Regions from separate parts of the Arthrobacter sp. SPT-J7 genome, predicted to be linked through region 2. Evidence: riboswitches for the same ligand, from Rfam matches in the RefSeq annotation. Region 2 holds a riboswitch; the other holds the start of a gene.

Region 1 (5,740 bases), on a different contig from region 2:
CGCGATAACGCCCGCGGGAACAACCGCGGCAGCGGTCCAAGCGGCGGACGACGTGATGCTGCCGGGCGGGAGCGAAACCGCGGCGGCACCCGGCACTACTCGCAGGCGGCCCCGTCGCAGCGGTCCAGGACGGCAGATCCGGCGCGGCTGGCCGCATTCGAGGTGCTGCGCGCGGTGGAACGGGACGACGCGTATGCCAACCTGGTGCTCCCGGCGAGCATCCGCAAGCACCGGCTGGACAAACGTGATGCCGGTTTCGCCACGGAACTGGCGTACGGCGCCTTGCGCGGCCTGGGCACCTACGATGCCATTCTCGCCCGCTGCGTCGACCGGCCACTGGACCAGCTGGACCCGGCGATCCTTGACGCGCTGCGGCTGGGCGCCCACCAACTGCTGGCCATGCGGGTGCCGGCGCATGCCGCCTTGGACCAGACCGTTAGCCTGGCCCGCGCGGTAATCGGTGCCGGGCCAGGCTCGCTGATCAACGCCGTGCTGCGCAAGGTGACCGCGCACGACCTCAGCGGCTGGACCGCCGAGCTGACGGCGGGGGAGAGCGATCCGGTCAAGGCCGCCGCCCTGGAACACAGCCACCCGGAGTGGATCGTGCGGGCCCTGCGCCAGTCGCTGGCTGGCCATGGCCGCAGCGTGGAGGAACTGGAAGACTTGCTGGTTGCCGACAACGCCGCACCGGTGGTGAACTTGGTGGCGCTGCCCGGCCTGGGCACGTTGGACGAGGCGGTCGAGGCAGGCGCCGAGCCCGGCGACCTTGTCGAAGGCTCCGCCCTCTACGCCGGCGGCGACGTGGGCCGGCTGGCCAGCGTCCGATCCGGCACCACCCGCGTCCAGGACGCCGGGTCCCAGCTGGTAGCCCGTGCCCTGGCCGCAGCGGCTCCGGCAGCGCCGGACGAGCGCTGGCTGGACCTCTGCGCCGGCCCGGGCGGTAAGGCGGCGCTGCTGGCTGCCTTGGCCGCCGAACAGGGTGCCACGTTGTTGGCAAACGAGGTGGCCGTGCACCGTGCCGAGTTGGTCCGCAAGGCGCTGGCTCCGGTTCCGTCTGACGTCTGGGAGGTCCGTACCGGAGACGGCCGCGAAGTCGGTGACCTGTACGCCGGCCAGTTCGACCGGATCATGGTGGACGCGCCCTGCACCGGGTTGGGAGCCCTTCGGCGCCGCCCGGAATCCCGCTGGCGCCGGAAACCCTCCGACGTTGCCCAACTGGGTCCCCTGCAGCGCGACCTGCTCGAAGCAGCCGTCGCGGCCGCCAAGCCGGGCGGCCTGATCGCCTACGTGACCTGCTCCCCACACCCGGCGGAGACGACGGCGGTGGTCGCCGACCTGCTGCGCCGGCACCCCGGGCTGGAACTGCTGGACACATCCGCCGTCCTCGACGGTGTCAGCCTCCCGGGCCACCTGGACGCAGGACAACCTGGCGGGGACACGGTCGGCCGGGCCGGAGGGACAACCACGCAGCTCTGGCCGCACCGCCACGGCACCGATGCCATGTTCATGGCCCTGCTGCGCCGCAGCAACTGACCCCACCTGCGCAACCCGCGCAGGGACCCCCACTCCGACAACACCTAGACAGGCAGGCAAGCAACCGATGACCCACTGCTGCATCAACCCCAGCATCCTCTCGGCTGATTTCGTCAACCTCGAAGCCGAACTGCAGCGGATCAGCACCGCCGACGCCGTGCATGTGGATGTGATGGACAACCACTTTGTGCCGAACCTGACCATCGGGCTGCCGGTGGTGCAGCGGATCCAGGAGGTCAGCAGCCTGCCACTGGACGCGCACCTGATGATTGCCGATCCGGACCGGTGGGCGCCGGCCTACGCCGAGGCCGGCATCGAATCGGTGACCTTCCATGTGGAAGCGGCGAAGGCGCCGGTGCGGCTGGCCAGGGAACTGAGGCTCCACGGAGCCAAGGCGGGCATGGCGCTCAAGCCGGCCACCGCCGTCGAACCGTATCTCGATCTGCTCCCCGAGATGGACCTGCTGCTGATCATGACCGTTGAACCGGGGTTCGGCGGCCAGGCGTTTCTGGAGGTGACGCTGCCCAAGATCCGCAAGGCGGCAGACGCGGTGGCCGGCTCCGGACTGCCGGTGGCCATCCAAGTGGACGGCGGCGTCACAGAGGAGACAATTGTGCGGGCCGCGGAGGCCGGTGCCACGGTTTTCGTCGCCGGCTCCGCCGTCTACGGGCAGCCGGACCCTGAGCAAGCCATCGCCTCGCTGCGGGCCGCGGCCAAGGTTCTGTGACGGCTGTTACAGGATGTGACGGGAATGCCGGACCCCCTGCAGCAGTTGTGAGAGCATAGTTACGCAAACACAACGTGCTCCGGGGTCGGTGTAAGTCCGAACCGGCGGTTATAGTCCGCGACCCGTTGCCCAAGGTTCCACCCGGAACCCGAGGCCACGGTTGAACCGGTGGAATTCCGGTACCGACAGTTAAAGTCTGGATGGGAGAAGCACGTACAGGTGGCAGCAATGGGCCACCGGGTACGGCCACTGGCCGTCATCCCGGATGCCCGGACCTACCGCACTGTCGTTCCCCCGGAGCCGCCGCGGCTCGAAAGGAACGGCATGGATTTTCTGCGGTGGCTCTTTGAAGCCCAGATTCCCGTTGCCGGCAGCTCACTGCTGCTGCGCGAAGTTCTGGGAAATGTTTTTGGACTCCTCAGCGCCCTCGGCGGCATGCGCCGAAAAGTGTGGGCCTGGCCGGTGGGCATCATCGGCAACCTCCTGCTGCTGACGGTCTTCCTTGGCTCGCTGTTCGGCTCGGCCAACACCGCCAACCTGCTGGGACAGGCCGGCCGGCAGATCATGTTCATTGCAGTGGCCGTCTACGGCTGGAACCGCTGGCGCTCCGCACGCAACGGCACCGGCCGCGCCATCACCCCGCAGTGGGCCGGCGGCAGGGCGCGGGTGGGCCTGGTGGCTGCCCTGCTCTTGGGCACCGTCGCGCTCACCCCGGTCTTCGCCGCCCTGGGCTCCTACGAACCGGTGTGGGCCGACGCCTGGACCTTCGTCGGGTCGCTGCTGGCCACCTACGGCATGGCCCGCGGCTGGGTTGAATTCTGGCTGATCTGGGTCGCGGTGGACATTGTGGGCGTGCCGCTGCTGTTCAGTGCCGGTTACTACGCCAGCGCCTTCATGTATCTCTTCTACGGCGGCTTCACGCTGGTCGGGTTCTTCGTCTGGTGGCGGGCCAACGCCCAGGCCAAGCCCGAGGTCGAGACGCTGCACCCGGATCCGCGGATCGGGCAGCCGGCAGGTGCCGGCGGCTACGACAAGCCGGTGCATGCCCGATGAGCCAACCAGCCCTTGGCACCGGCCAGGAATTTTCGACGGCGGAGCAGCGCGGCATGGAGCTGGCGCTGCAGGCCGCCGGACTGGGTGTGCGCGGAGCGAATCCCCTGGTGGGAGCGGCGATCATCGATCCGCGCGGCGACGTGGTCAGCACCGGCTACCACCGGGGAGCCGGCACGCCGCACGCTGAAGTGGATGCGCTGGCCAACGTGCCACCGGGACGTGAAGCGGAGCTGGCCGACTGCACCATGCTGGTGACCCTGGAGCCGTGCAATCACCGCGGCCGGACCGGCCCCTGCTCCGGCGCCATTATGGACGCGGGCATCGGTTCGCTCATCTACGCCGCGGCCGACCCCACCCATGAGGCGGCCGGCGGAGCCCAGCGGCTGGCGGCCGCCGGCGTCGAAGTGCGCACCGGATTGATGCCGCAGCAGGCCCAGGAGCTGAACCACCGCTGGTTCCAGGCCCGGCGGGAAAACCGGCCCTTTACTACGCTGCACATCGCCCAGACGGTGGACGGACTGATCGCTGCAGCGGACGGCACCAGCCAATGGATCACCGGGGAGGAAGCCCGGGCCGACAGCCACGGCATCCGCTCCCGTGCGGAGGCGATCATCGCCGGCACCGGAACCATCGCCGCCGACAACCCCCGGCTGACTGCTCGGGACCGGGCCGGAGCTGAGACGCCCGGCCAGCCGCTGCGAGTGGTGATGGGGCGCCGAAAAGTGCCCGCAGACGCTGCCGTCCGCGGCACCGATGGACGTTTCCTGCAACTGGCCACCCATGATCCGGCTGACGTATTGGCCGAACTGGCCGGGCGTGGCGTCGGCCACGCCATGATCGAAGGCGGAGCCACCATCGCCTCGGCCTTCTTGCGCGCTGACCTGGTCGATGAGCTGGTCCTCTACCTGGCGCCGCTGATGCTCGGGGCCGGCACGCGCGCGGTGGCCGACCTTGGCATCGGCACCCTGGCCGAGGCAGGCCGGTGGCGCTGGGACAGCGCCGGCGGCAGTGCCCGTACCCTGGGCGCGGACCTGCGCCTGCACCTTGAACCTCTGCCGTTCCACGGCACCCAGAAAGGCAAGTGAATGTTTACCGGAATCATCGCCGAACAAGGGCGGGTTGAATCACTGGACCTGAGTCCATCCACCGACAGCGCCGTGCTGACCTTCACCGCGCCCCGGACGGCCTCCGGCCTCGGGCTCGGCGGCTCGATCGCCGTCAACGGTGTGTGCCTCACCGCCGTTGCGCTGGACGGCAGCCGGGTCAGCGTTGACGTGATGGGCGAGACGCTGACCCGCACCACCACCGGGTCGCTCCAGCCGGGGCAGGCCGTCAACCTGGAACGCTGCGTGCCGGCCGGCGGGCGGCTGGACGGCCACGTGGTCCAAGGGCACGTGGACGGCGTCGGCACGCTGGCTGAACGCGAGGACCTGGGCGACTGGGAACGCCTGCGGTTCACCGTTCCGCTGGAGCTGGCCCGCTACATAGCGGAAAAGGGATCCATCGCCGTCGACGGCGTCTCGCTGACGGTCACGGCGGTCAGCGATGCATCAGCGGCGACCCAGTTCTTCGAGGTCGGCCTGATCCCCACCACACTGGCCGAGACCGGACTGGGAGCGAAACAGCCCGGAGACATGGTGAACCTGGAAGTGGACGTCCTGGCCAAGTACGCCGAGCGGCTGCTGGCCTTCACCTCCGGAGCCCGGTCATGAGCGCCGCCGTGGAGCCGCGGATCGCGCTCGACACCATCGAAGCCGCCGTCGCGGCGATCGCCGCCGGCCGCCCCGTCGTCGTCGTCGATGACGAGGACCGGGAAAACGAAGGCGACATCATCTTCGCCGCCGACGCCGCCACCCCTGAGCTGATGGGCTGGACCATCCGCTATACCTCGGGCGTCATTTGCATGCCGCTCGCGGCGGCCCGTGCCGACGAACTGGGGCTGCCGCCGATGGTTGAAGTCAACCAAGATGCTAAGGGCACGGCCTATACGGTGTCCTGCGACGCCGCGGTCGGCGTGACCACCGGGATTAGTTCCGCGGACCGTGCACGCACCGCACAGGTACTCGCCGCCGCGGACAGTACCGCCGCAGATTTGACCAGGCCCGGCCATGTCTTTCCCTTGCGCGCGGTCGACGGCGGCGTGCTGGCGCGCCGCGGACATACCGAGGCGGCCGTGGACCTGTGCCGGCTGGGCGGGCGTGCGCCGGTCGGCGTCATCGCCGAACTGGTGCATGACGAGGGGGACATGATGCGGCTGCCGGCCCTGCGGGCTTTCGCCGACGAGCACAACTGCCCGCTGGTCTCGATCGAGGACCTGGCGAATCACCTGTCCGGGGGAGCGGTCCCCGCAGCCCTTCCGAAGGCGGTTGGCAGTGGCCACTGACGACATCCGCGAAAAGCCGCCGGCTGCAACGGTTGAGGCCGGGC
Region 2 (5,740 bases):
GGTCTTGGTTTCCCCGTACGCCGTTTCCGCTCCACCCGCGTCACCGGCGTGGACGTGCACGGAGACCCCGTCACAGTTGAGGGCGAGGGGATGCTGGCGCGCTGCTTCCAGCATGAGAACGACCACCTGGACGGAATCCTCTACACAGACCGGCTGGAGGGCGAGGACCGGAAAGCTGCCCTGCGCTCCATCCGCAACGCCAACTACGACTCCGTCACCGAACGGACGACGGCGAAGCGCGCCAGAACGGTCGGCTCAAGTTTCGGCGGCGCCGCCTCCGGGTCGAGCTTCGGTGCCGGCGCGGCTGGTGCCAACGGGTGAGGGTCCTTTTCGCGGGGACCCCCGCCGTCGCTGTTCCGTCCCTTAATGCGCTCGTTGAAGCAGGTTTCGAGGTTGTTGCAGTCCTGACCAGGCCTGACGCGCCGATAGGCCGCAAACGCGTGCTGACACCCTCACCCGTAGCCGCCCGTGCCGCCGAGCTTGGCATCGAGGTTATCCACGCGGCCCGGATTGATGCGGAAACCGCCGCCAGGATTTCTGCTGTCAGCCCCGATGTGGCCGCGATTGTCGCTTACGGCGGACTGGTTCCCGCCGCCGCGCTCGGTATCCCGCGGCACGGCTGGATCAACCTGCACTTTTCTCTCCTTCCCGCCTGGCGCGGCGCCGCGCCGGTGCAGCGTGCCGTGATGGCCGGTGATGACGTCACCGGTGCGGTGACCTTCCAATTGGAGGAGGGCCTGGACACCGGGCCCGTTTTTGGCACCCTCACGGAAACGGTGGGGCCGGATGATACCGCGGGGGAGTTGCTGGAGCGGCTGTCCCACAGCGGGGCAGTGCTCCTGGCCCAGACCCTCTCTGCCATTGACGCCGGCAAGGCGGCAGCCGTTCCGCAGTCCGGCGAGGTTTCCCTCGCCCCCAAGCTGACCCTCGATGACGGGCGCCTTCACTGGAAACACCCTGCCCTGGCTATTGGGCGGCAGGCGCGGGGTGTCACTCCCGAGCCCGGAGCATGGACAGTGATGGACGGCCAGCGCATCAAGCTGGCTCCCGTACGGCTTCGGCCGGACGTTGCCGGCCTCGCGCCCGGGTCCGTCTCGCTGCAGGGCAAATGCGTGCTGGTAGGAACCGGCTCACATGCCGTCGAGCTGACCCGGATACAGCCGGCCGGCAAAAAGATGATGGCCGCTGCCGATTGGGCACGCGGTATGGCTTCCCTTGAAAGCGTGGTGTTCGAATGAGCGGGTCTGGCGGCAATCAGGGCGGTCGCGGCAAAGCCGGGGGCGGAAAGGGAGCCGGAAGCGCAGCCGGCGGCGGGAACGACGGCCAGCGCGGTGGCCGCGGCCAAGGAGGACCCCGTGATTCGAGCAACCGAAACGCCAAGGGCAGGGAACGGAACCGCAGCGCCCAGCGCAGTTTCACCGACAACGCCCCCTCCCAGCGCACCCGCAGGGCAGATCCCGCCCGACTGGTGGCCTTCGAAGTCCTTCGTGCAGTAGCCGCCGAAGACGCATATGCCAACTTGGTGCTGCCCGCACGGATCCGGCACCACGGCCTGGACAAACGGGACGCAGGCTTCGCCACCGAACTCAGTTACGGGGCGCTCCGCGGCCAGGGAACTTATGACGCCATCCTTGCCCGGTGCGTGGACCGGCCGCTGGAACAACTGGACCCTGCCATCCTCGACGCCCTTCGAATCGGAGCGCACCAACTGCTGGCCATGCGCGTCCCGGCGCACGCCGCCCTGGACCAGACTGTTGGCCTGGCCCGTGCAGTAATCGGCGCTGGACCATCGGCCCTCATCAATGCCGTCCTCCGGAAGGTCACTGCGCACACCCTCGAGGAGTGGCTGGAGCAGCTGGTCGCTGGAGAAACCGACGAGACCAAGGTTGCCTCCCTCCGTTACGCCCATCCGGAGTGGATCGTCCGTGCCATGCGCCAGTCACTCGTGGCGCACGGGCGCTCTGCCTCGGAAATCAGCGACTTGTTGGAAGCGGACAACGCCGCGCCGGTGGTTAACCTGGTGGCCCTGCCCGGCATCGGCAACCTCGACGAGGCCCTGGAAAACGGAGCCACCCCCGGCGAATTGGTGGAAGGCTCGGCACTTTCCAGCGGCGGGGACCTGGGGCGGCTTGCCTCCGTACGGGAGGGCAGCACCAGGGTGCAGGACGTCGGCTCGCAGCTGGTGGCGCGCGCCATGGCGGCCGTGGACCTGGGCCCGAACAGTGGCTCAGATGGTGAAAGCTCTGGCGAGGCCTGGCTGGATCTGTGCGCCGGGCCGGGTGGCAAGGCAGCACTGCTCGGCGCGCTGGCCAGCCAGAGGGGCGCCACCCTGCTGGCGAATGAACCCGCACCGCACCGCGCCAAACTTGTGAGCCAGGCGCTTTCCGCTGTCCCGCGGGACACCTGGCAGGTGCGTACGGGTGACGGCCGCGAGGTGGGCACGGAGCAGCCCGAAGCTTTTGACCGGGTACTCGTAGACGTTCCCTGCAGCGGACTGGGCGCGCTCCGGCGGCGGCCTGAGTCCCGTTGGCGCCGCACACCCAAGGACCTGGCAGACCTTGGCCAGCTCCAGCGCGATCTCCTCAGATCGGCACTGGCCGCCGTCCGTCCCGGTGGAGTGGTTGCCTACGTGACGTGCTCGCCCCACCCGGCCGAGACCACTGCCGTGGTCGCGGATGTGCTCCGCAAACGCGATGACCTTGAACTGTTGGAGGCTGGGCAAACCCTGGACAGCGTCAGCCTTCCGGGCAACCTCGGCGCCGGGCATGATTCGACCGCGCAGCTGTGGCCCCACGTCCACGGCACCGATGCCATGTTCCTGGCCCTGATCCACAAGAAGCCCTGAGCCGCGAAAAGCCCTGAGCCGCGAAAAGCCCTGGTCCGCAAAAAGTCCTGGTCCGCAAAAAAGTCCTGGTTTCCTGCAAGCCTTTGGTCCCCAAGGGCCTTGGGCGGCAAAGAGACCTGACCCGTGAAAGGTTCCTACTGTGACGCAATGCTGCATCAACCCAAGCATCCTGTCCGCCGATTTCGTCAACCTTGAGGCTGAGCTGCAGCGCATCAGCAACGCGGACGCGGTGCACGTGGACGTAATGGACAACCATTTTGTGCCCAACCTCACCATCGGCCTGCCGGTGGTGCAGCGGATCCAGGCCGTAAGCCCGGTGCCCCTCGACGCGCATCTGATGATTGCCGACGCCGACCGCTGGGCACCAGGTTTTGCAGATGCCGGCCTGGCATCAGTCACCTTTCACGCCGAAGCCGCGATTGCGCCCATCAAGCTCGCCCGCGAACTGCGGGCCAGGGGTGCCAAGGCAGGAATGGCGCTTCGGCCCGGTACGCCTGTTGAGCCGTACCTGGACATGCTTCCCGAGTTGGACATGCTGCTCATCATGACAGTGGAGCCGGGATTCGGCGGCCAGGCGTTCCTGGATGTCACCTTGCCGAAAATCCGGCGTGCCAGGCAGGCCATCGACGGTTCAGGGATCGGTGTGGCCATCCAGGTTGACGGCGGCATCACCGAAGACACCATCACCCGTGCAGCAGAGGCCGGCGCCAACGTCTTCGTCGCAGGTTCAGCCGTGTACGGTGCGGAGGATCCGGCCGCGACCATCGACCGCCTGCGCCAGGCAGGGAGCCAGACGTTACGTACCGCGGCGGAATAGCAGGGAGCCGTACGCCGTTATGGCACAATAGCAACACACATACGTGCTCCGGGGTCGGTGTAAGTCCGAACCGGCGGTGACAGTCCGCGACCCGCGAGCCGGGATTTTCCTCAGGGAGAATCCCGGCGGACGGTTGAACCGGTGAAATTCCGGTACCGACAGTTAAAGTCTGGATGAGAGAAGCACGTACAGCTGTTTCTGCGGCGTCATGGGATGCCGCGGCCTTCTGCTGTCGTATTCCCCCGGAGCCATCGCGGTTCTAAAGGGAAGGAACGACACAAGCACTATGAACCTGCTGCGATGGCTCTTAAACGCCACAAACTCCGCTGCCGCCATGCCTGGCAGCACCGCCATTGAGGCTCCCGCATGACGGCCGGAGTTGCTACAGCCTTTACTGCCGCCGAGACCGCTGCGATGGAAGCCGCCCTGCAGGCGGCCCTTCAGGGCCCCCGCGGCGCGAACCCCCTGGTGGGGGCCGTCGTCGTCGATTCAGAGGGCCGCGAACTCGTGACGGGTTACCACCGCGGGGCAGGTACCGCCCACGCCGAAGCAGACGCGATAGCGCAGGCGGCTGCCGCAGGGCTGGATCTCTCCGGCTGCACCATGGTGGTGACCTTGGAGCCCTGCAACCACGTCGGCCGCACCGGCCCCTGTGCCAAGGCGATCATCGCGGCCGGAATAACCGACGTCGTCTACGCCGTCGACGATCCCCACGACCCCGCAGCCGGCGGGGCCGCCACCCTGAGGGAGGCAGGCGTGCGCGTGCGCAGCGGACTGGCTGCCGCCGCAGCATTGGACCTGAACCGCCGGTGGTTTGAGGCAGTGGCGGAAAAACGCCCGTTCGTCACGCTGCACATCGCGCAGACTCTGGACAGCCGCATTGCAGCAGATGACGGCACCAGCCAGTGGATATCCGGTCCGGAATCCCTGGCCGACAACCACGCAATCCGCGGACGCATCGATGCAATCCTCGTGGGAACGCAGACCGTGCTCGTGGACAACCCCCGCCTCACTGCCCGGGACGCCACAGGAACCCCGGCACAGCAACAGCCGTTGCGGGCCGTGATGGGACTGCGTGACATCCCGGCAGATGCCGCGATTCGCGGAAGTGACGGCATGGTGACGCACCTCCCGACCCGCGACCCCCAGGAAGCGCTGTCCTCCCTTTACGGGTCCGGAATCCGCCACCTTATGGTCGAGGGAGGATCACGGATCCTCAGCGCATTCCTCGCGGCCGAACTCGTTGACGAACTCATTGTCTACCTGGCCCCCACGCTGCTTGGCTCCGGAACTCCCGCCCTCACCGGTTTGGGAATCAGCACCCTCACCGACGCGCAGCAGTGGGAATGGGACCCGTCCGACGGCGGCGCCGTCCGAACGCTGGGCCGGGACCTAAGACTCCACCTTCGACCGCAACACCCCGTTGCCCTAGACCGACAACAACCGTCCCGCACCACCGCGGAGCAAGCCCAGGGAGGCTACTGATGTTCACCGGAATTATCGCCGAGCAAGGGCACGTCCTATCCGTCGACAGGGACGGGGATGCCAGCGCCACGGTCCGGCTGCACGCGCCCGGCACCACAGAAGGGCTCGCCCTTGGAGGGTCAATCGCCGTCAACGGCGTTTGCCTCACCGCCACCGAAATAGACGGCAAAGAATTCAGCGTGGACGTTATGGGGGAGACCCTGGTCCGCAGCACCATCGGCGAGCTGGCTCCCGGCGACGCCGTCAACCTTGAGCGCTGCGTCCCTGCCGGTGGCAGGCTGGACGGGCACGTCGTCCAGGGCCACGTGGACGGCGTCGGCGTGCTGCTTGAACGCGAGCCGTTTGGCAACTGGGAAAGGCTTCGTTTCGGGGTGCCCGGGAACCTTGCCCGCTACATTGCGGAAAAGGGGTCCATAGCCATCGACGGCGTCTCACTCACCGTCACGGCGGTCAGCCCCGCAGCTGAGCAGAGCCCCTGGTTCGAGGTGGGGCTCATCCCCACCACCCTCGCCGAAACCGGGCTCGGTGCCAAGAGCACCGGCAGCCGGGTGAACCTGGAAGTGGACGTCCTGGCCAAGTACACCGAACGCCTC

The links. A riboswitch is a leader RNA that binds a small molecule or an ion and turns the genes downstream of it on or off. The one in region 2 is predicted to bind FMN.
Region 1: it holds a riboswitch for FMN, as region 2 does, so the genes downstream of both, pnuC (nicotinamide riboside transporter PnuC) here and ribD (bifunctional diaminohydroxyphosphoribosylaminopyrimidine deaminase/5-amino-6-(5-phosphoribosylamino)uracil reductase RibD) in region 2, are expected to answer to the same signal.

The regions. Positions count from the first base shown of each region.
Region 1 is NZ_JBNHFF010000007.1:66,066-71,805, forward strand. It holds gene AC5RWX_RS12865 (RsmB/NOP family class I SAM-dependent RNA methyltransferase) at 1-1,533, shown strand, start outside; gene rpe (ribulose-phosphate 3-epimerase) at 1,601-2,260, shown strand; FMN riboswitch at 2,332-2,476, shown strand; gene pnuC (nicotinamide riboside transporter PnuC) at 2,585-3,313, shown strand; gene ribD (bifunctional diaminohydroxyphosphoribosylaminopyrimidine deaminase/5-amino-6-(5-phosphoribosylamino)uracil reductase RibD) at 3,310-4,398, shown strand; gene AC5RWX_RS12885 (riboflavin synthase) at 4,399-5,025, shown strand; gene ribB (3,4-dihydroxy-2-butanone-4-phosphate synthase) at 5,022-5,696, shown strand; gene ribA (GTP cyclohydrolase II) at 5,686-5,740, shown strand, end outside.
Region 2 is NZ_JBNHFF010000017.1:2,732-8,471, forward strand. It holds gene def (peptide deformylase) at 1-321, shown strand, start outside; gene fmt (methionyl-tRNA formyltransferase) at 318-1,238, shown strand; gene AC5RWX_RS18045 (RsmB/NOP family class I SAM-dependent RNA methyltransferase) at 1,235-2,845, shown strand; gene rpe (ribulose-phosphate 3-epimerase) at 2,985-3,662, shown strand; FMN riboswitch at 3,702-3,852, shown strand; gene ribD (bifunctional diaminohydroxyphosphoribosylaminopyrimidine deaminase/5-amino-6-(5-phosphoribosylamino)uracil reductase RibD) at 4,029-5,147, shown strand; gene AC5RWX_RS18060 (riboflavin synthase) at 5,147-5,740, shown strand, end outside.